DNA from 4 places in the Enterobacter sichuanensis genome. Region 3 is predicted to be linked to each of the others. Evidence: predicted binding sites of a transcription regulator. Region 3 holds the regulator's gene; each other region holds the start of a gene.
What was found. The regulator CRP, encoded in region 3, controls carbon source genes, mostly activating them, when cyclic AMP is high. The targets are predictions, from matches to a motif close to ATGTGANNNNNNTCACAT.
Positions count from the first base shown of each region.

Region 1 (7,504 bases), 1.2 Mb from region 3:
CAGCGCCAGCTGGCCCGCGATACATAAACGCATCATGCTGTTAAGCGCATTCACCGGTGAGGCAAAGAGGTTGTTGCCGCGGCTGTCATTGAGGCTGAAGTGGACGTGAAAACCGCTGCCCGAGAGCTGGCTGAAAGGCTTGGCCATAAAGTTGGCCTGCAGGCCGTGTTTTTCCGCCGCGTATCGGGCCAGGCGGCGCAGCGCCAGCACGTTATCACAGACCTCAACAACGTGATGGCTATGCTTCAGGTTTAATTCGTACTGACCGGGCTCGGCTTCCGCCACGATCCCGGTGAGCGGAATGCGCTGAAGGTGTGCCAGCTGTTCCAGTTCGTCAAACAGCGCCGCGTGCGCGCTCGGGGTATCCATATGAAAGCAGCCCGGATTTTGCGAATCCTGTCGCCCCTGTTCCGTCAGGTAGAACTCGATTTCCGGGGCAATAACCGGGAAGAGCCCGTGCTGGTGGAAGCGGGAAAGTATAGTCTGCAGGATCACACGCGGCTCAAGCGGGCAGGGTTTCTCGTCGCTGTCTTTCATCGTCAGCAGGATCTGCGCGTTGTGCTGTGGATCGTGTGGACAGGGACGCAGGGAGCCGGCGACGGGGACGCAAAGGCGGTCGGGTTCATCAGGCAGCGAAGCGGCGATTTGTCCTTTCTGGTCCATCGAATAGACGGAGAGCGGAAAATAACAGCCGTTTTCCAGCGTCAGCATGCTCTCTACCGAGAGGCGTTTGCCGCGCATCGTGCCGTTGATATCATTCAGATAAACGTCAACGTGCTTCGTCTGCGGGTAGCGTTCCAGGTAATCGGCCACTTCCACGGCAATGTTGTGCTGCAGGGCATCAATTTTTTCATCAAGCCAGAGACCGGAATTCAGTGCGCCGGGGAGTGATAAACCGGGAAAGTTAAAATACGGGCGGAGACTTTTCAGGAAAAACGCATTCATTATCGAGTTCATAGTCATTCTTCAATGAAGCCGTAGCGGCAGTGAACTCAGCGTAAAAGAGCCGGCGTAAAGGCGGGATAAAAAGCGTCACGCCCGTCGTAAAGAAAGTATAAAGGCGGGCTATTTTTTCTCTTTTTTCTGCATATCAAGCAGTTGCTCTGGCGTCACCGCCGGGTAACCCTGAGCGTCTTCAGGCACTTCATGCATCGCCGGAATCGGCACCAGCGGGCCTAAGAAGCGCGGTTCGCGTTTGAAAATATAGAGGTCTGCCAGGGCGCCAAAGCGGGCACCAAATTCGCGAACGCGCACGCTGAGCATATCTTTTGGCGATGGCACCGCGTAGCACTGCGCCTGAATACCCATATGCAGGGCGATAAACAGCGCGCGCTCGCAGTGGAAGCGCTGGGTGATGATGATGAAGTCGTTGGTGTCGAAGACTTTGCGCGTGCGCACGATGGAGTCGAGGGTGCGGAACCCGGCGTAGTCGAGGACGATATCAGCAGGGTCCACCCCCGCGGCAATCAAATCCTTACGCATCGTCACCGGTTCGTTATAGCTTTGCAGGGCGTTATCCCCGCTTAACAGCAGGTAGTTCACTTTGCCGCTGTTGTAGGCGTTCAGCGCGCCCTGAATGCGGTAACGGTAATACTGGTTGATGACGCCGGTGCGGTAATACTTGGCGGTGCCGAGCACCACGCCCACCTGACGGTAAGGCAGGTCCTGCAGGTCATCAAAGATGTAAGGGGCGGTTTTCCAGCTCATCCAGCGGTCGAGACCAAGCACGATCAACAGCAGTATGCCGACCAGGACAGACAGGCTGTAAAACACGCGCTTTAACATGCAGATGGCTCGTACCGAAGATGAATTTAACTCAGGCTACTTTACCCGCCTGGTTAGCGCAAGAAACAGCGACTCAACTGAGGGGTTTTTCAGCAAACTGGCGGGCATTTCTGCCCGCCGGAAGGAATCAGGCAAGCAGTACGCGGTCAATCATCGTACAGCCCAGCGCCTTGAGCGTCGCGGCGGTGGCGTCCCACTGGATCAGCGGCGCATCGGCTCTCTCTGCCAGAATGGCGCGCTGAATGTCAGGATAGTCATAGCCGTTCAGGCTCAGCAGGTTGAGGGCACCCTGCAGTGGCGGTAGCGTTGGGTTAAACGCCGCGTTCTCCGCATAGCTGCCGCTAAAGATGCGCCCATCGCGGCACTGTAGCGCCACCCCGCTCGGGGACTTGCTGTACGGGGTATGGCTCTTGTTGGCAGCGCGAATGGCCGCCTGGGACAGGTCATCGCCGGACAGGGCGAAACCGTGGTCCTGCTCGTCCATCAGCAGCGTTTTGATCTCCAGATCTTTCGGGCCAAACGCGTCTGGCAGGTAATCCGCCAGCGTGTGCGGCGCGCGGCCCGGCAGGTTGATGCGCAGCTGCAGACCGCTGTTCAGCTCGTTCATGAACTGACGGCAGTGACCGCAAGGGGTGTAGTTCACGGTAATGGCGCTCAGTGCTTTTTCACCGCGCAGCCAGGCGTGGCTGATGGCGCTCTGCTCGGCGTGAACAGTTTGCTGCATGGTTGCGCCCAGAAACTCCATATTACCACCGAAGTACCAGGTACCGCTGACCCCGCGTGCAATGGCGCCGACGTTGAAGTGGGAAAGATCGGCCCGCGCGCAGGCGGCGGCCAGGGGCAGCAGTGCGAAAGCCAGCGCGTCTTCGTCCAGTCCCGTTGCCTGTTTCAGCATCGTGACCTGCTCCGCCGTCAACAGGGCGGGGAAGTGTGCATCTGCCAGAACGGGAGCCAGGGCTGACTGCAAATTCTCTGCAAGCTGGGCGAAAGCAGCTTGAAAACGTGGGTGCATGGCGTTTGCCTCATAAAGGTTAATGGATCGGTAGTTTACGGAGCCGTCAGGGCTTTATATGTGATCCACTTCTCATTATGTATGCAACTTATGAAATCAAAATGAAATTTGCGCGACGCATCGCAAATTTTAGCCCATCACCGCCAGAATCAGCGGGAAAATGAACGGGGCCAGCAGGGAGGTGATAATCCCGCAGATCACCAGCGCCAGGGAGCTAAACGCCCCTTCCTGATAATCCAGCTCCGCGCAGCGGGCGGTGCCCAGCGCATGCGAGGCGGTACCCATCGACAATCCCCGGGCAGCCTTCGTATGGATACGCATGGCGTTCAGCAGGGTATGACCAAATACCGCGCCAAGAATGCCAACGAAAATCACGCACATTGCGCTGATGGCCGGAATACCGCCGAGGCTGCCGCCGACCGCCATCGCGATAGGCGTGGTCACCGATTTCGGCAGGATAGACGCCGCAATCTGCGGGGAAGCCCCCATCAACAGCGCCACCGATGTCCCTGTAATCATCGCCACCAGGCTGCCGACAAAACAGATGGTGATGATGGATTTCCAGCGAGCGCGGATCTGGTGCAGCTGTTCATATAAAGGAAACGCCAGCGCGACAACGGCGGGCTGCAGCAGGTCGTTGAGGATTTTGCTGCCAGCAAAATAGCGTTCGTAAGGAATGCCGGTGAGCAGCAGGAACGGGATAATCACCACCATCGCCACCAGCAGCGGGTTCAGCAAGGGCATTTTGAAACGTGCGGCAAGTTTACGTGCGGCGAAGAACACCACCAGGGTTAACGGCAGCGACCACCAGATATTGGCTATCATTTTTTTGTTTTCTCCCCGATCACGTTGCGTTCACCATGCACCAGATGCGAACTCCAGCTCACCACCAGGAAAACCACCAGCGTACTGACCGCGCAGGAGACCACAATCGGGCCGAACTGGGCTTTGAGCAAATCAAAATACTGCATGACCCCGACGCCGATAGGCACGAAAAGCAGCGCCATATAGCGAATAAGGACAAAGCAGCCGGGGTTGACCCACTTTGCGGGCAAAATTTGCAACGCCAGCAAAACAAAGAGGATCAGCATACCGATAATGCTGCCGGGAATAGTAATGGGCAGCAGCGACGCGATGAAAATCCCGGCATACAGACAGGCGTAAATCAGGACGAATGCGCGCAGATATTGCCAGATAATGTTCAATGATTTACTCATGGTGATAGTCCTTGCTGAAACGCATTCATCATACAATTAAACCTGAAAATGTGCCACGGATCACATCATGAAATTTGAGCATACCAGACATTCCTGAATGGAACGTCGTGCTTTCCACATACCCGGAGAGCAGATACTATAGCGCGTCTTTTTTTACAGGTACTGCTATGCGTGTCTTACTGGCCCCAATGGAAGGCGTGCTCGACTCCCTCGTGCGCGAGCTTCTGACCGAGGTGAACGATTACGATCTCTGCGTGACGGAGTTTCTGCGCGTGGTCGATATGTTGTTGCCGGTAAAATCCTTCTTCCGCCTGTGCCCCGAGCTGCACAACAACAGCCGGACCTCTTCCGGCACGCTGGTGCGTATTCAACTGCTCGGTCAGTATCCGGAATGGCTGGCGGAAAACGCCGCCCGTGCGGTTGAACTGGGCTCTTACGGCGTGGATCTCAACTGCGGCTGCCCGTCGAAGCTGGTGAACGGCAGCGGCGGCGGAGCGACGTTGCTGAAAGATCCGGAGCTGATTTATCGCGGCGCGAAAGCAATGCGTGAGGCCGTGCCTTCGCATTTGCCGGTGACGGTTAAGGTGCGCCTGGGGTGGGACAGCGATGCCCGGCAATTTGAAATCGCCGATGCGGTGCAGCAGGCCGGGGCTACCGAGCTGGTGGTGCATGGCCGCACCAAAGAGGATGGCTATAAAGCCGAGCGCATTAACTGGCAGGCGATTGGTGAGATCCGCAAACGTCTCTCCATTCCGGTGATCGCCAACGGCGAAATCTGGGACTACGAGAGCGCGCAGGCCTGTCTGAACGCCACCGGCTGCGATGCGGTGATGATCGGCCGCGGGGCGCTGAATGTGCCCAACCTCAGCCGGGTGGTAAAATATAACGAGCCGCGTATGCCGTGGGCAGATGTCGTCACGCTGCTGCAAAAATACAGCCGTCTGGAAAAGCAGGGCGACACCGGTTTGTATCACGTGGCGCGAATTAAACAGTGGCTGAGTTATTTACGCAAAGAATATGATGAAGCGCTGGGGTTATTTCAGGAGATCCGGACATTACAGACTTCTGCTGATATTGCCCGGGTTATTCAGTCGAAGTAATTAATTCATTTGGTGAATAATTTTCTGTTTATGTAAATGTATAACAATTTACGCATTGCCACGCATTACTAAAAAAACAAATAACATCAAGCGTAATTTGCGCCTTTCTTTTTTGAGTCTATGGCGTAATGAAACGTTCTTTTATTTTATCTCTGAGTGCTCCCCTCGCGTTTGTACTGGTTGCCTGTGCGCCGGAACATGCCACGGTTTCCCCTCTCCAGGCCCGGACAGTAACGGCGTCGGTTAATACGATTTTGCATCATCAGGACTGGCCGAAAAATGAGTGGTGGAAGGCGTATAACGATCCCCAGCTTACCCGTCTTATTGCAAAAGCCTTGAACGATGCGCCGGATATGCAGATTGCCCGCCAGCGTATTACGCTTGCCGAAGCCCAGGCAAAAGCCACGCTGGCTGCCGACGGTCCGCAGATGGATTTTTCAGCGGATGCCGAACGTCAGAAAATGTCCGCCGAAGGGCTGATGGGGCCCTTCGCCATTACCGACCCGGCGGCAGGCACCACCGGGCCGTGGTACACCAATGGCACCTTTGGTCTGACCGCCGGCTGGGATCTCGACCTGTGGGGAAAAAACCGCGCGCAGGTGGAGGCCCGAATAGGCAAAGTCAATGCGCAAAAAGCGGAGCTTGAACAAACCCGTCAGCTGCTGGCCAGTAGCGTGGCGCGGCTTTACTGGGAGTGGCAAACCCAGGCCGCTGCGGCGGATGTTCTCGGGCAGATTAAACGCGAACAGGACAATATCATCGGGGCTGACCGCGAGCTGTATCTGCATGGGATTACCTCCTCCGTAGAGGGCGTCGAAACGGATATCAACGCCAGCAAAACCGAAGAGCAGATGGCTGAGGTGAGCGGGAAGATGAAAGCCATAGAGGCGCGTCTGGTCGCGCTAACCGATTCATCCACCTTGACACTTACGCGGCACGCCTTGCCAACGGTGGAGGCCTCGTTACCCTCGACGCTGGGATACGAACTGCTGGCACGCCGTCCGGATCTGCAGGAGGCGCACTGGTACATCGAAGCCTCCATGAGTGAGGTGGAGGCCGCCAGAGCGGCATTTTATCCTGACGTGAACCTGATGGCCTTCTTACAGCAGGATGCCCTCCACCTCAGCGATCTGTTCCGCGCTTCCGCGCAGCAGATGGGCGTGACCGCCGGGCTGACGCTGCCTATTTTCGACAGCGGCAGGCTGAACGCCAGCCTGGATATCGCGCAGGCGCAGAACAATCTCTCGGTGGCGAACTACAACAAAGCGGTGGTGGAGGCGGTTAATCAGGTGGCGCGCACGGCCAGTGACGTCGAAACGCTGACCGCGAAAAACCGTCATCAGCAACAGGTGGAAAAAGATGCGGCACGGGTGGTAGCGCTGGCGCAGGCGCGTTTTAGCGCGGGAATGATTGCCGGCTCCCGGGTCAGTGAAGCCAGAATCCCGGCGCTTAAAGAGCATCTCGCCGGATTAATGCTGAAAGGTCAGTACGTTGACGCCACGCTGCAGCTGACCTCAGCCCTGGGCGGTGGCTATCATCATGGCTAAAAAAGGCCATTATCTATACTTACCTCTTTGCTGTTTTTCAGGAGGTGAGTATGACCAGAGTAGCGATTGTTACCGCATCGGATTCCGGGATTGGTAAAACCACGGCGCTGATGCTGGCTGAGCGCGGGTTTGATATTGGTGTCACCTGGCACTCAGATGAAAACGGGGCGCTGGACACCTGCCGTGAAATCGAAGCGCAGGGCCAGCGTGCAGAGGCTATCCATCTTGATTTAAGTACTCTGCCGGACGGCGCTGAGGCGATAGAAACGCTGATTGCGCGTTTTGGTCGACTGGACGTGTTAGTCAATAATGCCGGGGCGATGGCCAAAGCGCCGTTTCTGGATATGCCGTTTGACGACTGGCGGAAAATTTTCACCGTCGATGTGGACGGCGCGTTTCTCTGCTCGCAGATAGCGGCACGTCAGATGGTGAAGCAGGGGGAAGGGGGGCGGATTGTGAATATCACCTCGGTCCATGAGCACACGCCGCTGCCGGAGGCCAGCGCCTATACCGCAGCAAAACATGCGCTGGGCGGGTTAACGAAGTCCATGGCGCTGGAGCTGGTTAAGCATAACATTCTGGTGAATGCCGTCGCGCCGGGGGCGATTGCCACACCTATGAATGACATGGATGACAGCACGGTGAAAGAAGGTTCATTGCCGGAAATCCCCCTGGCAAGACCGGGGTATACCAAAGAGATCGCAAGCCTCGTGGCGTGGCTGTGCGATGGCGACGCCAGCTATACCACCGGACAATCGTTTATTGTCGACGGAGGATTTATGCTGGCGAATCCGCAGTTTAAGCCGGAGGGGTAGGTTTCCCCTCACCCTAACCCTCTCCCAA
Region 1 covers NZ_CP027986.1:3,151,356-3,158,859, reverse strand. The annotation lists gene C1N69_RS15235 (glutamine synthetase family protein) at 1-945, opposite strand, end outside; gene sanA (outer membrane permeability protein SanA) at 1,066-1,785, opposite strand; gene cdd (cytidine deaminase) at 1,913-2,797, opposite strand; gene C1N69_RS15220 (CidB/LrgB family autolysis modulator) at 2,927-3,622, opposite strand; gene C1N69_RS15215 (CidA/LrgA family protein) at 3,619-4,014, opposite strand; gene dusC (tRNA dihydrouridine(16) synthase DusC) at 4,182-5,114, shown strand; gene mdtQ (multidrug resistance outer membrane protein MdtQ) at 5,243-6,661, shown strand; gene C1N69_RS15200 (SDR family oxidoreductase) at 6,712-7,476, shown strand.
Region 1: the regulator CRP is predicted to act here: its motif matches at 2,856-2,873, upstream of cdd (cytidine deaminase).

Region 2 (7,504 bases), 1.2 Mb from region 3:
TTTCAGGAATACAAAAACCGCCGTTAAGTCGGCCATATCTTCCGCTTCATTTTCACTTAGCGCATAGCTGTTCGCACACATTGCCATCAGGCTACTGAACAAAATTGTCCTGAAAAACGTCTTCATTGCTTCTACCACTGCTTCACGGAAAATTAACGTTAGCATACTTGATGCCAGTGCGACGATCTTTATTATTGCCGCTTTACTTGACCTTCCGGTAAGGGGAGGGTTTATGCTCAAAAGATCGCCTGCTGGAAATAAGGAAATGAACATGCAACGTCGTGATTTTTTGAAATATTCCATCGCGCTGGGAGCTGCCAGCGCTTTACCCCTCTGGAGTCGCGCGGTTTTTGCGGCTGACAGACCTGCCTTGCCCATTCCCGACTTACTGACCGCTGACGCCCGTAGCCGTATCCAGCTTGTTGTTCAGTCCGGTAAAACGACGTTCGGCGCACACAGCGCCACCACGTGGGGTTATAACGGCAATCTGCTCGGTCCGGCGCTTCAGTTACGCAAAGGGCAGGCGGTGACGGTAGATATCCACAACACGCTCGCCGAAGAGACGACGCTGCACTGGCACGGTCTGGAAGTGCCGGGCGAGGTGGACGGCGGGCCGCAGGGGGTCATCAAGGCGGGCGGCAAGCGCAGCGTCACCTTTACGCCGGAACAGCGCGCCGCAACCTGTTGGTTTCACCCGCACCAGCATGGCAAAACCGGCCATCAGGTAGCGATGGGGCTGGCGGGGCTGGTGCTGATTGAAGACGACGAAAGCCGTCTGCTGCGCCTGCCTGAACAGTGGGGCATCGACGACGTGCCGGTGATTGTGCAGGACAAGAAATTCACCACTGACGGGGAAATTGACTACAGGCTTGACGTCATGAGCGCGGCGGTCGGCTGGTTTGGCGATACGCTGCTGACCAACGGTGCGATTTACCCTCAGCACGCCGCACCGAAAGGCTGGCTGCGCCTGCGCCTGCTCAACGGGTGTAACGCACGCTCACTCAATTTCGCCACCAGCGATAAACGTCCTTTGTACGTGGTAGCCAGCGACGGGGGACTGCTGCCTGAGCCGGTGAAGGTCAATGAATTACCGATGCTGATGGGGGAACGTTTTGAAGTGCTGGTGGATATCAGCGACGGCAAAGCGTTTGACCTGGTGACGCTGCCGGTTAGCCAGATGGGGATGGCGGTTGCGCCCTTCGACAAGGCGCATCCGGTGCTGCGTATTCAGCCGCTGCAGGTGACGGCCTCCGGTACGCTGCCGGATACCCTGACTACGCTCCCGGCACTACCGTCCCTCGAAGGGTTAACCCAGCGGAAGCTCCAGCTCGCCATGGACCCGATGCTCGACATGATGGGTATGCAGGCCCTGATGAAGAAATACGGTAATCAGGCGATGGCGGGAATGCATCACGGACAGATGATGGGCCACATGAATATGGACCACGGCAAAATGGGCGGTATGGGGAACATGAACCACGGTGACCATGGCTTTGATTTCCACAACGCTAATATGATCAACGGCAAAGCGTTTGACATGAACACGCCAATGTTTGCTGCCGCAAAAGGGCAGTTTGAGCGCTGGATGATTTCAGGTGAAGGGGACATGATGCTGCATCCGTTCCATATCCACGGTACCCAGTTCCGCATTCTCTCTGAGAACGGCAAAGCGCCGGATGCGCATCGCGCGGGCTGGAAGGATACGGTGCGAGTGGAAGGCGGCGTCAGTGAGGTGCTGGTGAAGTTTGAGCACGATGCACCGAAAGAGTTTGCCTACATGGCGCACTGTCATCTGCTTGAGCATGAGGATACGGGGATGATGCTGGGGTTCACCGTATAAAGCGGTGCGGCCTGATGCCCTCATCCTGACCCTCTCCCACGGGGAGAGGGAACAAACACTAAAAACGGCAACTTTCGTTGCCGTTTTGCATTTATTTGGCATCGTCCGGCAACGCATACGCGACAATATAGTCGCCCATCTTCGTGCCAAACGAACCGTGACCTCCCGCGGAGATGACAACGTACTGCTTGCCATTCACTTCATAGGTCATCGGCGTCGCTTGTCCACCGGCTGGCAGACGGCCTTGCCACAGTTTCTCACCGTTGGTCATGTTGTACGCGCGCAGGTAGTTATCTGCGGTTGCCGCGATGAACAGCACGTTACCGGCGGTAGAGATTGGGCCACCCAGCATTGGCATACCCATATTGAACGGCACCGGAACCGGCATCGGGAACGGCATGCTGTCCTGCGGGGTACCAATACGTTTTTTCCACACGATCTCGTTGGTTTTCAGATCCAGACCGGAGATATAACCCCAGGCAGGCTGTTTACACGGCAGACCAAACGGAGACAGGAACGGATTCAGCGTCACGCCAAACGGCACGCCGTACTGCGGCTGAATACCGGCTTCGGTACCGCTGCCTTTCGCGTCTTTCGGCTGCTCCATCGGGTTACCAGGACCGCGCGGGATCAGCTTAGAGACAAACGGCAGCGCCATTGGGTTGGCAATTGCCACCTGACGGTTCGGGTCAACGGAGATCCCGCCCCATTCGAACATCCCCAGGTTACCCGGGAAGACCAGCGTGCCCTGCTCAGACGGCGGTGTGAAGATACCTTCATAGCGCAGCTGATGGAACATCACGCGGCACACCAGCTGGTCAAACATGGTGGCACCCCACATGTCTGCTCCGCTGAGGTCTTTCTTCGGACGGAAGCTCAGGTCAGAGAACGGCTGCGTCCTGGTGACGTAGTCGCCTTTTGCTGCACCCTGCGGAACCGGTTTTTCCGGCGCAGGGACGACCAGCTCGCCGTTACGACGGTCCAGCACGAAGATGTTACCGGTTTTCGCCGGAGCATAAATTACCGGCACGGTTTTACCGTTAACGGTAATGTCCGCCAGCGTCGGCTGGGACGGCATGTCCATGTCCCACAGGTCGTGGTGAACAGTCTGATAGCTCCAGGCCAGTTTACCGGTGGTCGCGTTCAGCGCCACGATGGAGCTGGCATAACGCTCCTGCTCCGGTGTGCGATTTCCGCCCCAGATATCCGGCGTGGTCACACCCATAGGCAGGTAGACCAGATCCAGCTTCGCGTCATACGCGGCCGGTGCCCAGGAGTTCGGCGAGTTAAAGGTAAAGGTGTGTTCATCCGACGGGATCGCGTTTGGATCTTTCGCGCCCGGATCGAAGGCCCACAGCAGTTTACCGGTGTTCACGTCGAAACCACGAATAACGCCAGAGGTTTCGCGGGTGGAGAAGTTATCCGTAACCGAACCCGCAATCACGATGGTTTTATCGGTGATGATGGGCGGTGAAGTCGGTTCATACAGACCCGGCGTGGTGTCCGGCATGTTGGTCTGCAGATTGAGGATACCTTTGTTGGCAAAAGTTTCGCACAGCTTGCCCGTTTCGGCGTTAATCGCGAACAGGCGACCATCGTTCACCGGCAGCATAATGCGGCGAGGACAGTCGGCAATAACCTCTGGGCTCGCATTATCCGCACGCGCTTCGTGGTAAGAAACGCCACGGCAGGTGACGTGCTGGAAGGATGGGTTAGAGTTCAGCTGCGGATCGAAGTGCCATTTCTCTTTACCGGTGGCCGCGTCGAGCGCGAACAGACGCTGGTGCGCCGTACACAGATAAAGCATGTTGCCCACTTTAATCGGCGTGACTTCGTTGGTCAGTTCACCCGGATCGTTCGGCATCTTCAGATCGCCGGTACGGAATACCCAGGCTTCTTTCAGGTTTTTAACGTTGTCAGCGTTGATCTGCTTCAGCGGGGAGTAACGCTGGCCTTCCTGATTACGCCCGTAGGCTGGCCAGTCACCGTCAGCGACCTGCGAGATCGCCGCCGCAGGCGTGGATTCTGCATTCAGCGTCCCGTTGATCTCCTGCGGGTCGTTAAAGCCGGCCCAGGTCAGAATGCCGCCGCTGATTAACAGGGCTACCACCAGCGCCGCAACGGCACCACTGGACGGCACAATCAGGCGACGCCAGACGAACGGCAGGATCAGCCAGATACCGAAGAACACCAGAATGTCGCTGCGCGGCGTCAGTGCCCAGAAGTCGAAGCCGACTTCCCAGACGCCCCAGATCATGGTTGCGAGGAGTAATGCGGCGTAAAGCCACAGTGCGGATTGTTTTTTACGCCAGAGCAGGACGGTTACGCCAAGCATAACCAGGCCCGCAATCGGGTAGTACCAGGAGCCGCCGATCGCGACCAGCCAGACGCCACCGATTAACAGGTACAGGCCGCAGAAGGCGGCGAATAGCGCTGTTAGTGTCACCAGTAGACGCGGCTGTTTAGAGTTTGTTTCAGCCATAGAAAGTGTACTCGTCAGTTTTTGTTAATAATTTGCTAGCATCTAATTATAGGTATTAACAAGTGTGATCGGAATCACAATATTTGCTTTTTATAACTCATGCGCCAGCCGTAGCCATTTACTGGTATAATGGTTGGCTTGCGTATCGATGTCGGAATACCCTGTATTCGCATTGAGAGATTTTCATCAAAATCATGTGGTTAGTAATATGAAACATACTGTTGAAGTGATGATCCCGGAAGCCGAGATCAAAGCGCGTATCGCCGAACTGGGTCGTCAAATCACCGAACATTACAAGGACAGCGGCAGCGAAATGGTGCTGGTCGGTCTGTTGCGTGGCTCTTTCATGTTCATGGCAGACCTGTGCCGTGAAGTGCAGGTGCCGCACGAAGTCGATTTTATGACCGCCTCCAGCTACGGCAGCGGCATGTCCACAACCCGTGATGTGAAAATCCTGAAAGATCTGGATGAAGATATTCGTGGCAAAGATGTGTTGATCGTCGAAGACATCATCGACTCCGGCAATACGCTCTCAAAAGTGCGCGAGATCCTTGGCCTGCGTGAGCCAAAATCGCTGGCTATCTGCACCCTGCTGGATAAACCAGACCGCCGTGAAGTGCAGGTGCCGGTCGAGTTTGTGGGTTTCTCTATCCCGGATGAGTTCGTTGTCGGTTACGGCATCGACTATGCGCAGCGTTATCGTCATCTGCCGTATGTTGGGAAAGTGGTATTGCTGGACGAGTAATTGCGGCCCCGGCCCTCTCCCTGTGGGAGAGGGAGAAAACCCCCGGCTTTATTTATGGTTCACATGCTTAAGCTTGAGGTTGGCAATTCCTGAACGGTAACGCTGCTCCAGCGTTTCCCGGTTGGTGGCGGTGACTTCCAGGTTACGTAGCAGACCATCGTGAATGCCGTACGCCCAGCCGTGGATAGAGACCTTCTGCCCGCGCTTCCATGCTGATTGCATGATCGTCGAGTGGCCCAGGTTATACACCTGCTCCATCACGTTGAGTTCGCAAAGGGTATCCATACGACGTTCCTGCGGCATTTCGCCCAGCAGTGAGCTATGTTTGAACCAGATATCACGGATGTGAAGCAGCCAGTTATCAATGAGCCCCAGTTCCGGGTTTTCGACCGCCGCCTGCACGCCGCCGCAGCCGTAGTGGCCGCAAATGATGATGTGCTCAACTTCCAGAACATCAACGGCATACTGCACAACAGAAAGACAGTTGAGATCGGTATGAATCACCAGGTTGGCGACGTTGCGGTGAACAAACAGTTCGCCGGGCTCAAGACCTGTCAGGCGCTCTGCCGGCACCCGGCTGTCGGAACATCCAATCCAGAGAAAGCGTGGGTTCTGCGCTTGCGCGAGCTTTCCAAAAAATCCGGGGTCTTCCTCCACCAGCATTTTTGACCATAGTGCATTGTTGCTGATGAGTGTATCTATGTTGTTCATGGAGGTTAGCGACCTGTAACCGAGTAATTGCGTTGCGCTACTATAGGGTAACCCGACTTTTAATGAAACCACACAACGTGTGTCAGAACCTAAGGTAAGTTTATTTCATGGCGATTGCACTGGAGCTTGAGCAGCTAAAAAAAACCTATCCGGGCGGCGTTCAGGCGCTACGCGGGATAGATCTGAAAGTAGAGGCGGGGGATTTCTACGCGCTTCTGGGGCCGAACGGGGCGGGGAAATCGACCACCATTGGTATCATTAGCTCGCTGGTGAATAAAACGTCCGGCAGGGTGAGCGTCTTTGGCTACGATCTGCAAAAAGATGTGGTGAACGCCAAGCGCCAGCTCGGGCTGGTCCCGCAGGAGTTCAACTTCAACCCGTTTGAGACGGTGCAGCAAATCGTCGTCAACCAGGCGGGTTATTACGGCGTTGAGCGAAAAGAGGCGTTGGCACGCAGTGAAAAATACCTCAAACAGCTCGATCTGTGGGAAAAGCGTAACGAACGTGCGCGTATGCTGTCCGGCGGGATGAAGCGCCGCCTGATGATTGCCCGTGCGCTGATGCACGAGCCAAAACTGCTTATTCTCGATGAACCGACTGCGGGCGTGGATATCGAACTGCGTCGTTCCATGTGGGGCTTTCTGAAAGACCTCAACGACAAAGGCACCACCATTATTTTGACCACCCACTATCTTGAAGAGGCGGAAATGCTGTGCCGCAACATCGGCATCATTCAGCACGGCGAGCTGGTGGAAAATACCTCGATGAAGAATCTGCTCTCCAAGCTCAAATCAGAGACCTTCATTCTCGATCTGGCGGCAAAAAGCCCGCTACCGAAGCTTGAAGGGTACCAGTATCGTCTGGTGGATACCTCGACGCTGGAAGTGGAAGTCTTGCGCGAGCAGGGAATTAACAGCGTGTTCTCGCAACTGAGCGCGCAGGGCATTCAGGTTTTAAGTATGCGTAACAAAGCGAACCGACTGGAAGAGCTGTTTGTCTCTCTGGTGCAGGATAAACAAGGAGACAAGGCATGACGCATCTTTACTGGGTCGCGCTGAAAAGTATCTGGGCGAAAGAGATTAACCGCTTTATGCGCATCTGGGTGCAAACCCTGGTGCCGCCGGTGATCACCATGACCCTCTATTTCATCATCTTCGGTAACCTGATTGGTTCCCGTATTGGTGAAATGCACGGCTTTACCTATATGCAGTTTATCGTGCCGGGCCTGATCATGATGGCGGTGATCACCAACGCCTATGCTAACGTGGCGTCATCGTTCTTTAGCGCCAAGTTCCAGCGCAATATTGAGGAACTGCTGGTGGCACCGGTGCCAACGCATGTGATCATTGCGGGTTACGTCGGTGGCGGCGTGGCGCGCGGTTTGTGTGTCGGGATCCTGGTGACGGCCATTTCGCTGTTCTTCGTGCCGTTCCAGGTGCACTCCTGGCTGTTTGTGGCCCTGACGCTGCTGCTGACGGCGATCCTCTTCTCGCTGGCCGGTCTGCTGAACGCGGTGTTTGCCAAAACGTTTGACGATATCAGCCTGATACCGACCTTTGTGCTGACGCCGCTGACCTATCTGGGCGGGGTGTTCTATTCCCTGACGCTGCTGCCGCCATTCTGGCAGGCGCTGTCGCACCTGAACCCGATTGTCTACATGATCAGCGGTTTCCGCTTTGGCTTCCTCGGGATCACCGATGTGCCGCTGTTTACCACGGTGGCGGTG
Region 2 covers NZ_CP027986.1:780,947-788,450, forward strand. The annotation lists gene C1N69_RS03685 (YacC family pilotin-like protein) at 1-126, opposite strand, end outside; gene cueO (multicopper oxidase CueO) at 272-1,840, shown strand; gene C1N69_RS03695 (glucose/quinate/shikimate family membrane-bound PQQ-dependent dehydrogenase) at 1,932-4,322, opposite strand; gene hpt (hypoxanthine phosphoribosyltransferase) at 4,531-5,067, shown strand; gene can (carbonate dehydratase) at 5,116-5,778, opposite strand; gene C1N69_RS03710 (ABC transporter ATP-binding protein) at 5,886-6,812, shown strand; gene C1N69_RS03715 (ABC transporter permease) at 6,809-7,504, shown strand, end outside.
Region 2: the regulator CRP is predicted to act here: its motif matches at 4,385-4,402, upstream of hpt (hypoxanthine phosphoribosyltransferase).

Region 3 (7,504 bases):
AAATAAGAAAAGCGCCCATCGGGCGCTGAGAGCGGGCAGATTTTAGACATTAAAGTGATCTATTCATATCTTTTAAGAGAAATTCGAACTTCATTGCAGTTTTTTATGTGATCTTGATCACATAAAAAGCCGCCGGAACCAATCGTTTGCGTGGTTACAACTGTTTCAATTTCGTAAAATTAGGTAAAAGGCTGGTCTCCGTTCATACTGCTCTTTAGAATCAAGCCATTCGCTTTATATACTGCGCTTTGTTAAGGAATTCTCATGCTCAAATCAACACTGGCGGCTGTCGCAGCTGTGTTTGCTCTTTCTGCCGTTTCCCCTGCTGCGCTGGCAGCAAAAGGGGACCCTCACGTTCTGCTGACCACCTCCGCCGGGAATATTGAGCTGGAACTGAATAGCCAGAAAGCTCCGGTTTCTGTGAAAAACTTCCTCGACTATGTGAACAGTGGTTTCTACAACAACACCACCTTCCACCGCGTGATCCCTGGGTTTATGGTGCAAGGCGGTGGTTTTAATGAGCAGATGCAGCAGAAACAGCCGAACCCGCCGATTAAAAACGAAGCAGATAACGGTCTGCTGAACACCCGTGGCACCATTTCCATGGCGCGTACCGCGGATAAAGACAGCGCGACCAGCCAGTTCTTTATCAACGTGGCGGATAACGCCTTCCTCGACCACGGCCAGCGCGACTTCGGTTATGCGGTGTTCGGTAAAGTGGTGAAAGGGATGGACGTGGCGGACAAGATTTCTCAGGTTCCTACCCATGACGTTGGCCCGTACCAGAATGTGCCGTCAAAACCTGTCGTGATCCTCTCCGCGAAAGTTCTGCCGTAACCTGTTTCGACACGGGCGATCCTTGCCCGTGTTGTTAGCCCTCCCTGCGAAAGCGCGTTTTGCTGCTTATACTTGTGGCAAACGGACATATTCAGGGAGGCGTTAAGTGAAAAAACTCACCGACAAGCAAAAATCCCGTCTCTGGGAGCAGCAGCGTAACGTCAATTTTCAGGCCAGTTGTCTCCTTGAAAAAGGTCATGGTCCTTCCGATCCCCACATTGAAACGCTGGAGCTTGGACCTTCCGCTCCTGGCTTGCCCCATCTGTGCCTTATTCACCGCCATCTGTACCGCAGAGAGTTGAAGCACGCTGGCGAGTTGCGTACTGATGATATTTTTAAGGGCGACATTCCTTTCTGCCATTTCGAGTACATTGAGAAGATGGGCAACGAACTGATGGCGGCGCTGGAAAGCGAAAAGTATCTGGTTGGTCTGGAGAAAGCGGCGTTTATAGAACGAATTAGCCATTATTATTGTGAAATCAACATGCTGCACCCTTTTGCCAGCGGTAACGGTATTGCTCAGCGTGTTTTCTTTGAGCAGCTGGCGATCCATGCGGGTTACGCGCTGGACTGGCGCGATATCGATCCCGAAGATTGGGTGGCGGCTAACCGGAGCGGCGCAACGGGCGATCTCAGCGCGTTAAACGCTATCTTTGCCAAAGTAGTGAGTGAAGCGCGGGAATCTGAGTAGAATAGGGCGGCATTTTTTTCGGGAGCCGCCATGATTCTGCTGATTGATAACTACGATTCCTTCACCTGGAACCTTTACCAGTATTTTTGTGAACTGGGTGCAGAGGTGGTTGTTCGCCGCAATGACGAGATTGGCCTTGCCGATATTGAGACGCTGGCTCCGCGAAAAATCGTCATCTCACCCGGCCCCTGCACACCGTCGGAATCGGGCATTTCGCTGGACGTTATCCGGCAGTATGCCGGCAAGCTGCCCATTCTGGGCGTCTGCCTGGGTCATCAGGCGATTGCCCAGGCGTTTGGGGCCACCATCGTCCGTGCGGCGAAAGTGATGCACGGCAAAACCTCGCCGGTCACGCACACGGGTACCGGGGTATTTACGGGGCTCAATAATCCATTGACCGTGACGCGCTATCATTCGCTGGTGATTGACCCGCCGACGCTGCCTGACTGCTTTGAGGTGACCGCCTGGAGCGATACGCAGGAGATCATGGGGATTCGTCACCGCGAATGGGATCTCGAAGGCGTGCAGTTCCATCCGGAAAGCATCCTCAGCGAACAGGGGCACGCGCTGCTGGCAAATTTCCTCAATCGCTGAATATCTGTTGCCTTGTTGTGATTTTTTATGCATATTTTGTGATTATATTTTCACAATTGATGTGACATAAAATGGATGGGCATGACATGGCAACTGAACAACCAGCAATTACCCGCGCGACATTCGATGAAGTGATTCTGCCGATTTATGCACCGGCTGAGTTTATCCCGGTAAAGGGAAAAGGCAGCCGAGTCTGGGATCAACAGGGTAAAGAGTACGTGGATTTCGCGGGCGGGATTGCGGTAACGGCGCTGGGTCATTGCCATCCTGCGCTGGTCGAGGCGCTGAAAACCCAGGGCGAAACCCTGTGGCACACCAGCAACGTCTTCACCAACGAACCGGCGCTGCGTCTTGGCCGCAAGATCATTGATGCCACGTTTGCCGAGCGCGTGCTGTTTATGAACTCCGGTACCGAAGCCAACGAAACCGCCTTCAAGCTGGCGCGCTACTATGCCACCACGCGCCACAGCCCATACAAAACCAAAATCATCGCTTTCCACAACGCCTTCCATGGGCGCTCCTTCTTTACCGTCTCCGTTGGTGGTCAGCCGAAGTATTCCGACGGTTTTGGTCCGAAACCGGCTGACATTGTCCACGTGCCGTTTAACGATCTGCATGCGGTAAAAGCGGTGATTGACGATCACACCTGCGCGGTGGTGGTGGAGCCGATTCAGGGCGAAGGTGGCGTGACGGCCGCCACGCCGGAATTCCTGAAAGGGCTGCGCGCGCTTTGCGACGAGCACCAGGCGCTGCTGGTATTTGATGAAGTGCAGTGCGGGATGGGGCGTACCGGCTCCCTGTTTGCCTATATGCACTACGGCGTGACGCCGGATATTCTGACCAGCGCCAAAGCGCTCGGCGGCGGTTTCCCGGTGAGTGCGGTCCTGACCACCCAGGAGATTGCCTCCGCGTTCCATGTGGGGTCGCACGGCTCCACTTACGGCGGTAATCCGCTGGCGAGCGCTGTGGCGGGCGCGGCGTTTGATATTATCAACACGCCTGAGGTTCTCAATGGCGTGGGCGCGAAGCGCGAACTGTTCGTAAAACATCTGCAAAAGATTGATGACCAGTACGACGTGTTCAGCGAGATCCGCGGGATGGGGCTGCTGATCGGTGCCGAGCTGAAACCGCAGTACAAAGGCCGCGCACGCGATTTCCTGCACGCCGCCGCCCACGAAGGGGTGATGGTGCTCAATGCCGGGCCGGACGTGATGCGTTTTGCGCCGTCGCTGGTGGTGGAAGAGAAAGACATTGAAGACGGTTTAACCCGCTTTGCCGCGGCAGTCGCGAAGATCGTAAAAGGTTAATACGCCGTCCGCTTCAGGCGACGGGTTAACCAAATCCCGTGATGCGGACGCTGACGCCATGCCACCGATGAAATGGTGTGCAGGGTGTTCAGATGTCCCAGAATGCGCTGTAAATGCTGCTCAAGGGTACTCATTGGCCCGTGGGTGAGCGTTTCCGGCGCTTCCAGAATATTTGAATCCCCCGACTCACCCGGCGCGTCATACTCCAGACGCTGCTGACAGCGCTGCAGAGCAATCTCACACGACTGCAGGTAACGTTGCGCCAGGTCTGGCGTCAGCATGGTATGTTCACGCGCGAGCGTGGTCATGGCGTTGATATGTTCGACGATAAACTGGCTGTGCGTCACCCAGAGCTTCATGTCCGCAAGATAGTGCGAGTTAAAGCCGGGCTCCTGCATCGCCTGGTTGAGCGAGTTGAACAGGGCGTTGTGCGCCTGGTTGACCTTCATCCGCTGATAAGCCAGCGGGGAGGGCTGAGGATCATCGCTCAGAATCAGGCGGATAGCCTCCTGGTCAGCCTCCAGCGCGTCGTGGGCGTTCTGCCTGAGCAGCCCGCTCTGCCACTGCGGCCACAGCCAGACCATACCACCAAAGGCAATCAGACAGCCGATGAGGGTATCAATCAGCCTGGCGACAATAAACTGTTCGCCATTGAGCGTGAGCAACTGCAGGGTATACACCGCCGTCACCGTAAAACCCACCATCGCCCAGCCGTAGTTTTTACGAATAATCAGGTAGCTCACCAGCGTAATCACCAACATTCCTGCCAGGGTATAGCCTTCCGGCACGTGGAAGTGCAGCGTCACGCCCGCAATAATCAGCCCCGCCATCGTTCCGCCGGCCCGGTGCAGAATCCGCACCCGCGTGGCGCCGTAGCCATTCTGGGTGACAAACAGCACGGTCATTAAGATCCAGTAGGGTTTCGGCAGATGCAGCGCCATGCCCATCAGGCTGGCGACACTGAGCATGACGCTAATCCGTGCGGCATTGCGCAGGGCGGACGATTTAAGCGACAGATAACTTCTGAGCGCGGGCAACAGCGGAAGCCGTTTTTGTTTGTCCGCCATCAGATCGCGGGAATAAAGCGGGCGCTGGGTACGCAGCACGCGGGCGATGCGGCTGAAGTGCCAGGCGGCAAACTGACCGACCGGGTTATCCGGATGCTGACGGGCGATTTTCTCCAGCGCGCCGAGCTGTTTGTCCATGTTAAAGCGCGTGGGGTAGCGGTGATAGAGAATATCGTCGGCCAGGATCCGCAGGCGCGCGGAGACGGTCTGTGCGTTCCAGCGGATCACCGCTTCAGCGTGGCTGCGCTCTACCAGTTTTTGCACCTCTTGCGGGTGGTGAAGACTTACGGAGATATGTTCCTGCAGATCCAGCCCCACCTGGAAAGTGCGCAGCAGCCGTTTATATTCGTGATTCTGGTTGGCGGCGAGCATATGCAGTTGCTGGTAGCACTGGCTTATCAGATCCACCATCTTTTGCTGACGGGTCAGCAGCGGGGGCAGCGATCTTTCCGGATCGGTATGCTGGGTGAGCAGGGTGTATTTGGCTTCACAATACTCCGCCAGCTGCACATAGAGCAGGCTCAGGGATTCACGCAGCGGTTGTTCGCGCCACAGCCAGAACCAGAACCAGTTAAACAGCCCGTACCATAATGTCCCCAGCGCGTAGATCAGCAGCGGCTCCCACACCGGCATATTTCCGGCGAGGCTCAGCGTGAAAATGGCCGCAATCAGCGAGGCGGGAAGTAGACGGGCGTGCAGCGAGCTGATTTCGGCGGTGACACCCAGGGTCATCGCCAGCACGGTCAGGATCAGCGGCAGCGGAATATCGCGCGCCAGCAGAAGCTGCACGGCGAGACTACAGCCGGCAAACAGTGAACCGCCAATGATGAGTCGTTTGAAAAAGCGCTTATGCGGCGTGTCCAGACCGGCAATGTTGCAGCAGGCGGGCACCAGAGAAAAGAGCAGACCTTGCTGAAGATGTCCGAGGAGCAGGCCTACGGCCACAGGAAGACACAACACCAGCGTTTGTCGCAGTGCGTAGTTAACTTCCGGGTGATAGATCAGCCTGCGCCACATGGGGAGTAGAGACAAAAACGGCGTGACACCTTGCGGTGACACGCCGTTTGAGCGGAATTAACGCGTTCCGTAAACCACGATGGTTTTACCGTGGGCGGAGATCAGGTTTTGATCTTCCAGCATTTTCAGGATACGACCTACGGTTTCACGGGAGCAACCGACGATCTGACCAATTTCCTGACGGGTAATTTTAATTTGCATGCCGTCCGGGTGGGTCATGGCGTCTGGCTGTTTCGCCAGGTTCAGCAGCGTCTGTGCAATACGGCCCGTCACGTCCAGGAAGGCGAGGTTGCCCACTTTCTCAGAGGTGACCTGCAGACGGCGCGCCATCTGGGAAGAAAGACGCATCAGGATGTCAGGGTTAACCTGAATCAGCTGACGGAATTTCTTGTAAGAAATTTCAGCCACTTCACATGCTGTCTTTGCACGAACCCAGGCGCTACGTTCCTGGCCCTCTTCAAACAGGCCCAGTTCACCGATGAAATCGCCCTGGTTCAGATAAGAAAGGATCATCTCTTTCCCTTCTTCATCTTTGATCAGCACTGCCACCGAGCCTTTAACGATGTAATACAACGTTTCCGCTTTTTCACCCTGGTGAATCAGCGTGCTCTTCGATGGGTACTTATGAATGTGGCAATGAGACAAGAACCATTCGAGAGTCGGGTCTGTTTGCGGTTTGCCAAGCACCATGCGCTGTTATCCTCTGTTATAAGCTGTCACCAGAGTCATCAGATGCATCCGGACTCTGGGGTTGCAATCGAATTCTTACCCATACCCTGGGAAGTCGGCTACCGTAACGTTTCGCAGCCAGTAAAGTTTGATGTCCTCTGCATACACGTGTAACGTCAATGTATTACTGTAGCATCCTGAGTGTTTTAGCATAGCTTTCGCCGCGTGTCTCCTGGTGTCTCGCTTCAGCATGATGCAGGTCGCCTTCCATTGCGAGAAATGTAACGCACGCGTAATCTGTCACCAAAAATGCAACGTTGGAGTTTAAGAATATGCAAGCGCGCGTGAAATGGGTTGAAGGTTTAACGTTCCTGGGCGAGTCCGCTTCCGGACACCAGATTTTGATGGATGGCAACTCCGGCGATAAAGCGCCAAGCCCAATGGAGATGGTGCTGATGGCGGCAGGGGGATGCAGCGCCATTGACGTGGTGTCGATTCTGCAGAAAGGCCGTCATGACGTGACAGATTGCGAGGTTAAACTGACCTCAGAACGTCGTGAAGAGGCGCCACGCCTGTTCACCCATATTAATCTGCACTTTGTTGTGACCGGCAAAGCGTTGAAAGACACGGCGGTATCACGCGCGGTGGACCTGTCGGCGGAGAAGTACTGCTCTGTGGCGTTAATGCTGGAGAAGGCGGTAAAAATCACCCATTCGTATGAAGTGATTGAGGCGTGATTGATTGGGCATCGTGCGTGTTGATGCCCTCACCCTAACCCTCTCCCACAGGGAGAGGGAATATGATTATGCGATCTGCTTCCCTTCCATCAGTCGCTGTACCAGCGGCGTCATGATGAGCTCCATTGCCAGTCCCATTTTTCCGCCCGGCACCACTAATGTATTCATGTGAGAAATGAACGAGCCCTGCAGCATCGCCAGCAGCCACGGATAATCAATGCCTTCGAGATTGCGGAAATGGATCACCACAAAGCTCTCATCCAGCGACGGGATACTTTTGGCGGCGAACGGGTTGGAGGTGTCCACCGTCGGCACGCGCTGGAAGTTGATATGGGTGCGGGAAAACTGCGGCGTCAGGTAGTTGATGTAATCTTCCATGGAACGCACCACCGAGTCCATCACTGCCTCGCGTGAGTGGCCGCGCTCGCTCATGTCACGCGTCAGTTTCTGGATCCACTCCAGGTTGACGATTGGGACCACGCCGACCAGCAGATCCACGTGGCGCGCCACGTCGTGCTGCGGCGTAACCACGCCGCCGTGTAATCCTTCGTAGAACAGAACGTCGGTAGGTTCCGGCAGCGGCTG
Region 3 covers NZ_CP027986.1:4,309,431-4,316,934, reverse strand. The annotation lists gene ppiA (peptidylprolyl isomerase A) at 265-837, shown strand; gene C1N69_RS20995 (putative adenosine monophosphate-protein transferase Fic) at 944-1,528, shown strand; gene pabA (aminodeoxychorismate synthase component 2) at 1,559-2,122, shown strand; gene argD (bifunctional acetylornithine/succinyldiaminopimelate transaminase) at 2,209-3,429, shown strand; gene C1N69_RS20980 (YccS/YhfK family putative transporter) at 3,426-5,513, opposite strand; gene crp (cAMP-activated global transcriptional regulator CRP) at 5,571-6,203, opposite strand; gene C1N69_RS20970 (OsmC family protein) at 6,515-6,919, shown strand; gene C1N69_RS20965 (phosphoribulokinase) at 6,986-7,504, opposite strand, start outside.

Region 4 (7,504 bases), 360 kb from region 3:
ACGGGCAGGCGCAGGATTAAGTACGACAGTGGTATGATTTTCATGCGCTATTTTAGCGGCCGCCAGGACGCTTTCGACCGGCGATTCCAGCTGCATCAGTAACGCTTCAGCATTTGCGACACGCTCACGTTGCGCCTCAACACGCTCAGTGGTTAATGCAGCGTTAGCACCAGCATGAATACCGATGACATTCTCACCTTCTGCGTTGACGAAAATCAGCGCCACACCGGTAGATTCCCCAGCAACTACGCTCACTGGCGCGATATCGATGTTATCGCCTGCCAGCTGCTTGCGGACACGCTCGCCGGTATCGTCATCACCCGTGCAGGCGATAAACGCGATATTCGCCCCACTGCGCCCCGCAGCAACGGCCTGGTTTGCACCTTTACCGCCAAATGCCACCTGATACTGGTTACCGGTGACGGTTTCGCCCGGCGTCGGGAATGATTCAAGGTTAAGAATGTGATCGGCATTGATACTGCCAAGGACGACGAGGTTGCCTGCGGTTTTCATGGTTGGGTTGTCCATCTGAGAGCGCCACCGGAGTTACCCGGTGGCGTATGCCACACTTTTCTTTATTGGTGTCCCTCAGGCAGCCAGCGACTGCCTGAATCGCCTTTTACTGCTTAATAACCAGTTTCAGGTCAACAGGGTATTTGGCCTGAACTTTTTCGCCCTTCAGCACTTTGTCAGCAGTCTGCACGCCAGTCGCGCCAATCTGCTCAGGCAGCTGAGCGATGGTTGCAGCCAGTTTGCCATCATTTACCGCTTTTTCACCATCCGGCGTGCCGTCAAATCCGACAACCATCACATCAGATTTACCGGCAGTCTGCAGGGCACGCAGCGCGCCCAGCGCCATTTCGTCGTTCTGTGCGAACACAGCCTGCACGTCAGGGTGGGCGGTCAGCAGGTTCTGCATGACGTTCAGACCTTTAGTACGGTCGAAGTCAGCTGGCTGGCTGGCCAGTACGTTGAATTTATGCGCTGCCACCGCCTGCTGGAAGCCTTCGCCGCGCTCGCGGGCGGCAGACGTACCGGCAATCCCCTGCAGTTCGATCACTTTCGCGCCTTCACCGGCTTTCTTCGCGATGTAGTCACCGGCGATTTTACCGCCCAGCACGTTGTCAGACGCGATATGGCTCACCACGTCACCTTTGGTTGCCTGACGGTCCAGGGTGATCACCGGGATTTTCGCCTGGTTTGCCATCTTAACGGCGTTACCGACGGCGTCAGAATCGGTTGGGTTGATCAGCAGGATTTTGGTGCCGCGAACGGTTAAGTCCTGAACGTTAGCCAGCTCTTTCGCCGGGTTGTTCTGGGAATCCAGCACCACCAGGTTGTAACCCAGTTTATCTGCTTCTTTCTGCGCACCATCCTTGAGGGAGACAAAGAACGGGTTGTTCAGCGTGGAGATAACCAGCGCGATGGTGTCTTTCGCCATGGCGTTAGCACTTACGGTTGCGCTCAGCGCGACAGCAGAAACCAGGGTAGCCAGTTTTTTCATGTTCATATCTAAGATGTCCTGTAGTGTCGTCAGTTACTGTTTTTTGTTGTCTACCAGTACCGCCAGCAAAATCACCACTGCCTTAACGATCATCTGGTAATAGGAGGAAACACCTAACAAATTCAAACCATTATTCAGGAAACCAAGAATCAGTGCGCCGATCAATGTCCCAACAATGCGACCTTTACCGCCCGCAAGACTCGTACCGCCCAGCACCACTGCCGCAATGGCATCCAGCTCATAACCCGTCCCCGCCGTTGGCTGCGCGGAGGAGAGGCGCGCCACTTCGATGATACCCGCCAGAGAAGCCAGCAGACCACACAGGGAGTAAACGATAACTTTGACTTTATTCACGCTAATCCCGGACAGACGCGTTGCCGCCTCGTTACCGCCCAGGGCATAGATATAACGACCCAGACGAGTGTGATGCAGCATGTACCACGCCGCCAGGAAGACGATAGCCATGATCCAGACCGGAGTAGGGATACCCAGCGGACGACCAATACCGAACCAGCCAAACAGATCGGCATTATCAGTAAAACCGGTATTCACCGGACTGCCGTTGGTATAAACCATGGTCACACCGCGCAGCAGCAGCATCATCACCAGCGTCGCGATGAACGCCTGGACGCGGCCTTTCGCCACAATCACGCCGGTCACGGCACCAATTGCCGCCCCTGCCGCCAGCGCTGCCGCCACGGCCACCAGCGCATTGACTTCAATTCCGACAAGGGAAGCGGCGATCGCACCGGTGAGCGCCAGCAAGGAACCGACGGACAGATCGATCCCTGAGGTCAAAATCACCAGCGTCATCCCGACCGCCATAATGGCGTTCACGGAGGTCTGCTGCAGAATGTTGAACAGGTTATTAACGGTGAAAAAGTTCGGGCTCATGGTCGACACAATCGCGATCAGCACCAGCAGGGCAATCAGCGATTTTTGTTCCATCAGCCATGCCTTTGTGAAATAACGGCGACCAGAGACAGCCTGGGTAGTCATCTTCTTACTCCTGATTCACGCGATTAAGCTTGCCCACAGCGGCAGCCATCAGAACTTCCTGGGTGGCCTGCTCGCGAGTGAATTCACCGCCGAGATGCCCTTCATGCATGACGATAATGCGATCGCTCATGCCTAATACTTCTGGCATCTCGGAAGAGACCAGAATGATGCTCAGCCCGTCGGCCTTGAACTGGTTAATCAGCTGATAGATCTCTTTCTTCGCCCCCACGTCTACGCCGCGGGTCGGCTCGTCAAGGATCAACACTTTCGGGCGCGTCATCAGACCGCGCGCAATCGCCACTTTCTGCTGGTTCCCGCCGGACAACAGGCCGATGGCCTGCTCCATCGACGGTGTTTTGACGTTAAAGAGACGGATAAAATCGCTGACCGCCTGCTGTTCGTCTTTGTGTTTCAGCGTACCGCCGCTATGGCTGAAATAGCGCAGCGCAGTAAGCGACATGTTCTCTTTCACCGACATACCGAGCACTAAGCCGTCGCGCTTGCGGTCTTCGGAGATATAGACGATGCCGTTCGCGAGACCATCCTGAGGCGAACGGGTCACCACTTCACGACCGTCGAGGGTGACATACCCGCTGGTGCGCGGCAGCGCGCCGTAAAGCACTTTCATCAGCTCGGTACGGCCGGCGCCCATCAGGCCCGCCACGCCCAGGATCTCGCCCTGGCGCAGGGTAAAGGTCACGTCGTTCACACCCGGACCGCAGAGATTGTCCACCTTCAGGCGGATCTCGCCCGGCGCTTTATCCAGGTGCGGGTATTGATCTTCAAGTTTGCGTCCCACCATCATTTCGATGAGCGTATCTTCGGTCAGCGTGGCCACTTCGCGCTCGGCAATAAACTGCCCGTCGCGAAAAACGGTAACGTCATCGCAGATCTCGAAGATCTCTTTCATGCGGTGAGAAATATAGACAATCCCGCGGCCCTGCGATTTCAGCTCGCGGATGACGCGGAACAGGGATTCGGTTTCGGTATCCGTCAGGGCGTCGGTCGGCTCATCCATAATGATGACCTTCGACTCAAAGCTCAGCACCTTCGCGATTTCCACCATCTGCTGATCGCCGATAGAGAGATCGCCGACCAGACGGTCGCTCTTAAAGCGCAGGTTCAGCTTCGCCAGCAATTTGTCCGCTTCGGCATACATGGTTTTCCAGTCGATTTTGCCAAACCGGTTCACAAATTCACGGCCAAGGAAGATGTTCTCCGCAATGGTAAGCTGCGGGATCAGGTTCAGTTCCTGGTGAATGATACCGATACCGGCTTCCTGTGAGGATTTCGGGCCGTTGAAGGTGGTCTCTTTACCCAGCCAGATGAGTGAACCGGCATCGCGTTGATAGATACCGGTCAGCACTTTCATCATGGTGGATTTGCCAGCGCCGTTCTCACCCACCAGCGCCATCACGCGCCCGGGGTAGACGTTCAGCGCCGCACCGGAGAGGGCTTTTACGCCCGGGAACGATTTATCGATCCCTTTGAGTTGCAGTAATGCGTCCATGATGGCCTCAGAAGGTGACACCAGCACAGAGAATAATATTCGCATACGGGGAACACTCCCCGCTGCGAATCACCGCCTGACTGTCTGCGGTTTGTTGTTTAAATTGTTCGTGCGTTGTGTAACGAATTTCTATGGTGTTTCCCTGGTGTTGTTGCAGCTGCTCAAGGTGACTGAGCAACGTTTCGTGGAGTTGCGGATTATGTTGTTTGATTTCCGCGGCGAGAATGGCTGCCTCAACCTGCATCTCCGCGGTCACAACATCCAGTACCTGCATAAACGAGGGCACGCCCTGGGTTAATGCCATATCAATACGGGTTGTGCTGCGCGGAACCGGTAAGCCTGCATCGCAAACCACCAGCGTATCGGTATGCCCAAGACGGGAAATAACCGACGAGATTTCTGAGTTGAGAACCGTGCCTTTCTTCATTTTCTTGCTCCACTAGCGAAACGTTTCGCTGATATCAGTTTAGTCTTAAGAGTGTTCAGAAAACCACCGTGACGTAACAGATTTGTGATCAACGTCGAAACGTTTCGCTAAGTGAAATGGAGGGGGGGTAAATGCAAAACGGTAACCGTCAGGTTACCGTTTTTTATGTTTGCGCCCTCTCCCGTGGGAGAGGGTCGGGGTGAGGGCATCAGGCCGCACGAAGACTTAAATCTCGACCTGCGTTCCCAGCTCAATCACGCGGTTAGGCGGGATCTCGAACTGGTCAGGCGCACGCAGGGCGTTACGCTGCAGGATAAGGTACAGCTTGCCGCGCAGGCGCAGATACCACGGGCGTTTGCCGATGATCAGCGACTCGTGCGACATAAAGAATGACGTCTCCATCATCCGGCAACTCAGCCCTTCCAGACCACAGCGGTGGAATACCTCTTCCACGTTTGGCGTTTCACGCCAGCCGTAGCTCGCCACCACGCGCCAGAAGGTCGGTGACAACTGCTCGATCTGCACCCGGCGAACGTTATGTACATACGGCGCATCTTCGGTGCGCAGTGTCAGCAGAATGACGCGTTCATGCAAGACCTTGTTGTGCTTGAGGTTATGCATCAACGCAAACGGGATCACGTTCAGGGCTCGAGACATGTATACCGCGGTACCTGGTACGCGGACCGGCGGTGATTTTTCCAGTGAAGCAATCATCGCCTCAAGAGAATTGCCGTGCTCATGCATACGGCGCAGCAGACGGAAACGCTCGCTCTTCCATGTGGTCATAACGATGAACATCACCAGACCCAGCGTCAGCGGCAGCCAGCCACCGGAAACAATCTTGTCGAGGTTTGCCGAGAACAGCGGCACATCGATACAGAGGAAGCCCACCAGAATCATTGCCACAAGAAATTTATTCCAGTGCCAGTTTCGGTACGCCACCGTGGTGGAGAGCAGGGACGTCAGCACCATGGTTCCCGTTACGGCGATACCGTACGCCGCCGCCAGGTTGCTGGAGTGCTCGAAGCTGACGATCACAATCACTACCGCGAAATAGAGCAGCCAGTTAACGAACGGGATGTAGATCTGACCCGACTCCATCTCTGAGGTATGGATAATGCGCATCGGTGAGAGGTACCCCAGACGCACAGCCTGGCGCGTCAGCGAGAACACCCCGGAAATCACCGCCTGAGAGGCAATGACTGTCGCCAGCGTCGCCAGGATTAGCATCGGTACCAGCGCCCAGTCTGGCGCCAGCAGGAAGAACGGGTTCTTAATCGCTTCCGGGTTTTTGAGCAACAGCGCCCCCTGACCGAAATAATTCAGCACCAGCGACGGTAGCACCACGATAAACCATGCCACACGAATAGGCAGTTTCCCAAAGTGCCCCATGTCGGCATACAGCGCTTCAACGCCAGTGATGGAGAGCACAACCGCCCCCAGCGCAACGAAGGAGACCACTTTGTACTCGAGGAAGAAATGCACCGCCCAGTAGGGGTTCAGCGCATGCAACACTTCCGGGTTAGCGATAATGCTGCGTAAACCAAGCGCTGCCAGGATCAGGAACCAGGCCAGCATAATCGGTGCGAACAGTTTCCCTACCAGCCCGGTACCGTGTTTCTGGATCACAAACAGCAGCGTCAGAACGATGATTGCCAGCGGAACCACCCACGTATCGAGCTGCGGCGCGATAATCTCCAGCCCCTCTATTGCCGAGAGCACCGAAATAGCCGGCGTTATCACCACTTCCCCGTAGAAGAAGCTGCCGCCAATCAAACCGATAATAACCAGCACAGAGGTCATTCTGGCCGAGGTGTTGCGCCCGGCCAGCGACATCAACGTCAGGATCCCACCTTCACCTGCGTTATCCGCCCGCATCACGAAGGAGAGATATTTAACAGAAACCACCAGGATCAGCAGCCAGAAGATGAGGGACAGGAAGCCAAATACGGCATCGCGTTCAACACCAAAGCCAAACTGGCCGGACAAACATTCACGAAGCGTATAAAGCGGGCTGGTGCCGATATCACCGTAGACAACCCCGATCGCCGCAAGCGTTATTGCGGGTAATGATTGCTTATTATCAGTGCTCATAGACTAGTCTTTTCGTTTGAATAACAAATGTGTTCCTGGTCCCTTGGTCCACAAAAAGCGCACAGTATGCACGATTCGTTGCAAAATCGAACCCCTAAATGCAACCGCATTAATGTAGCGCAAAGAAAATTGCGCCGCACTTCAGTCTATTACCAGCCCTGACTGAAACGTCTATACTCGCTTCAATTGGCCGCCACGACGGCGAAAGGATGCAAAACTATTATGGCTCACTCACATTTATTAGCAGAAAGAATTTCCCGCCTCAGCAGCGCGCTGGAGAAAGGCCTTTTCGAGCGTAGCCACGCCATCCGCCTCTGTTTGCTGGCGGCGTTGAGCGGGGAAAGCGTGTTTCTGCTCGGCCCCCCTGGCATTGCCAAGAGCCTGATAGCCCGCAGGTTAAAGTTTGCTTTTCAGAATGCCCGCGCCTTCGAATACCTGATGACCCGATTCTCCACCCCTGAAGAAGTTTTCGGCCCGCTCTCCATCCAGGCGCTGAAAGATGAGGGGCGTTATCAGCGTTTGACCGAGGGGTATCTTCCGGAGGCGGAGATTGTTTTCCTCGATGAGATCTGGAAAGCGGGACCGGCGATTCTGAACACCCTGCTCACAGCGATAAACGAACGTCGGTTCCGCAACGGCGCCAGCGAAGAGAAAATCCCGATGCGCCTGCTGGTGGCAGCCTCAAACGAACTGCCTGAAGCCGACAGCAGCCTGGAAGCGCTGTATGACCGTATGCTGATCCGTCTGTGGCTGGACAAAGTGCAGGATAAATCCAATTTCCGTTCCATGCTGGTCAGCCAGCAGGATGAGAATGAAAACCCGGTTGCCCCTTCACTGCAGGTGACGGATGAGGAGTATCACCAGTGGCAGCAGGACATTGGCAAAATCAAACTGCCGGACGCGGTCTTTGAGCTGATCTACCTCCTGCGTCAGCAGCTCGATCTCCTTCCCTCCGCGCCCTATGTCTCCG
Region 4 covers NZ_CP027986.1:4,669,760-4,677,263, forward strand. The annotation lists gene rbsK (ribokinase) at 1-513, opposite strand, end outside; gene rbsB (ribose ABC transporter substrate-binding protein RbsB) at 620-1,510, opposite strand; gene rbsC (ribose ABC transporter permease) at 1,538-2,503, opposite strand; gene rbsA (ribose ABC transporter ATP-binding protein RbsA) at 2,508-4,013, opposite strand; gene rbsD (D-ribose pyranase) at 4,021-4,440, opposite strand; gene kup (low affinity potassium transporter Kup) at 4,666-6,534, opposite strand; gene ravA (ATPase RavA) at 6,757-7,504, shown strand, end outside.
Region 4: the regulator CRP is predicted to act here: its motif matches at 4,523-4,540, upstream of rbsD (D-ribose pyranase).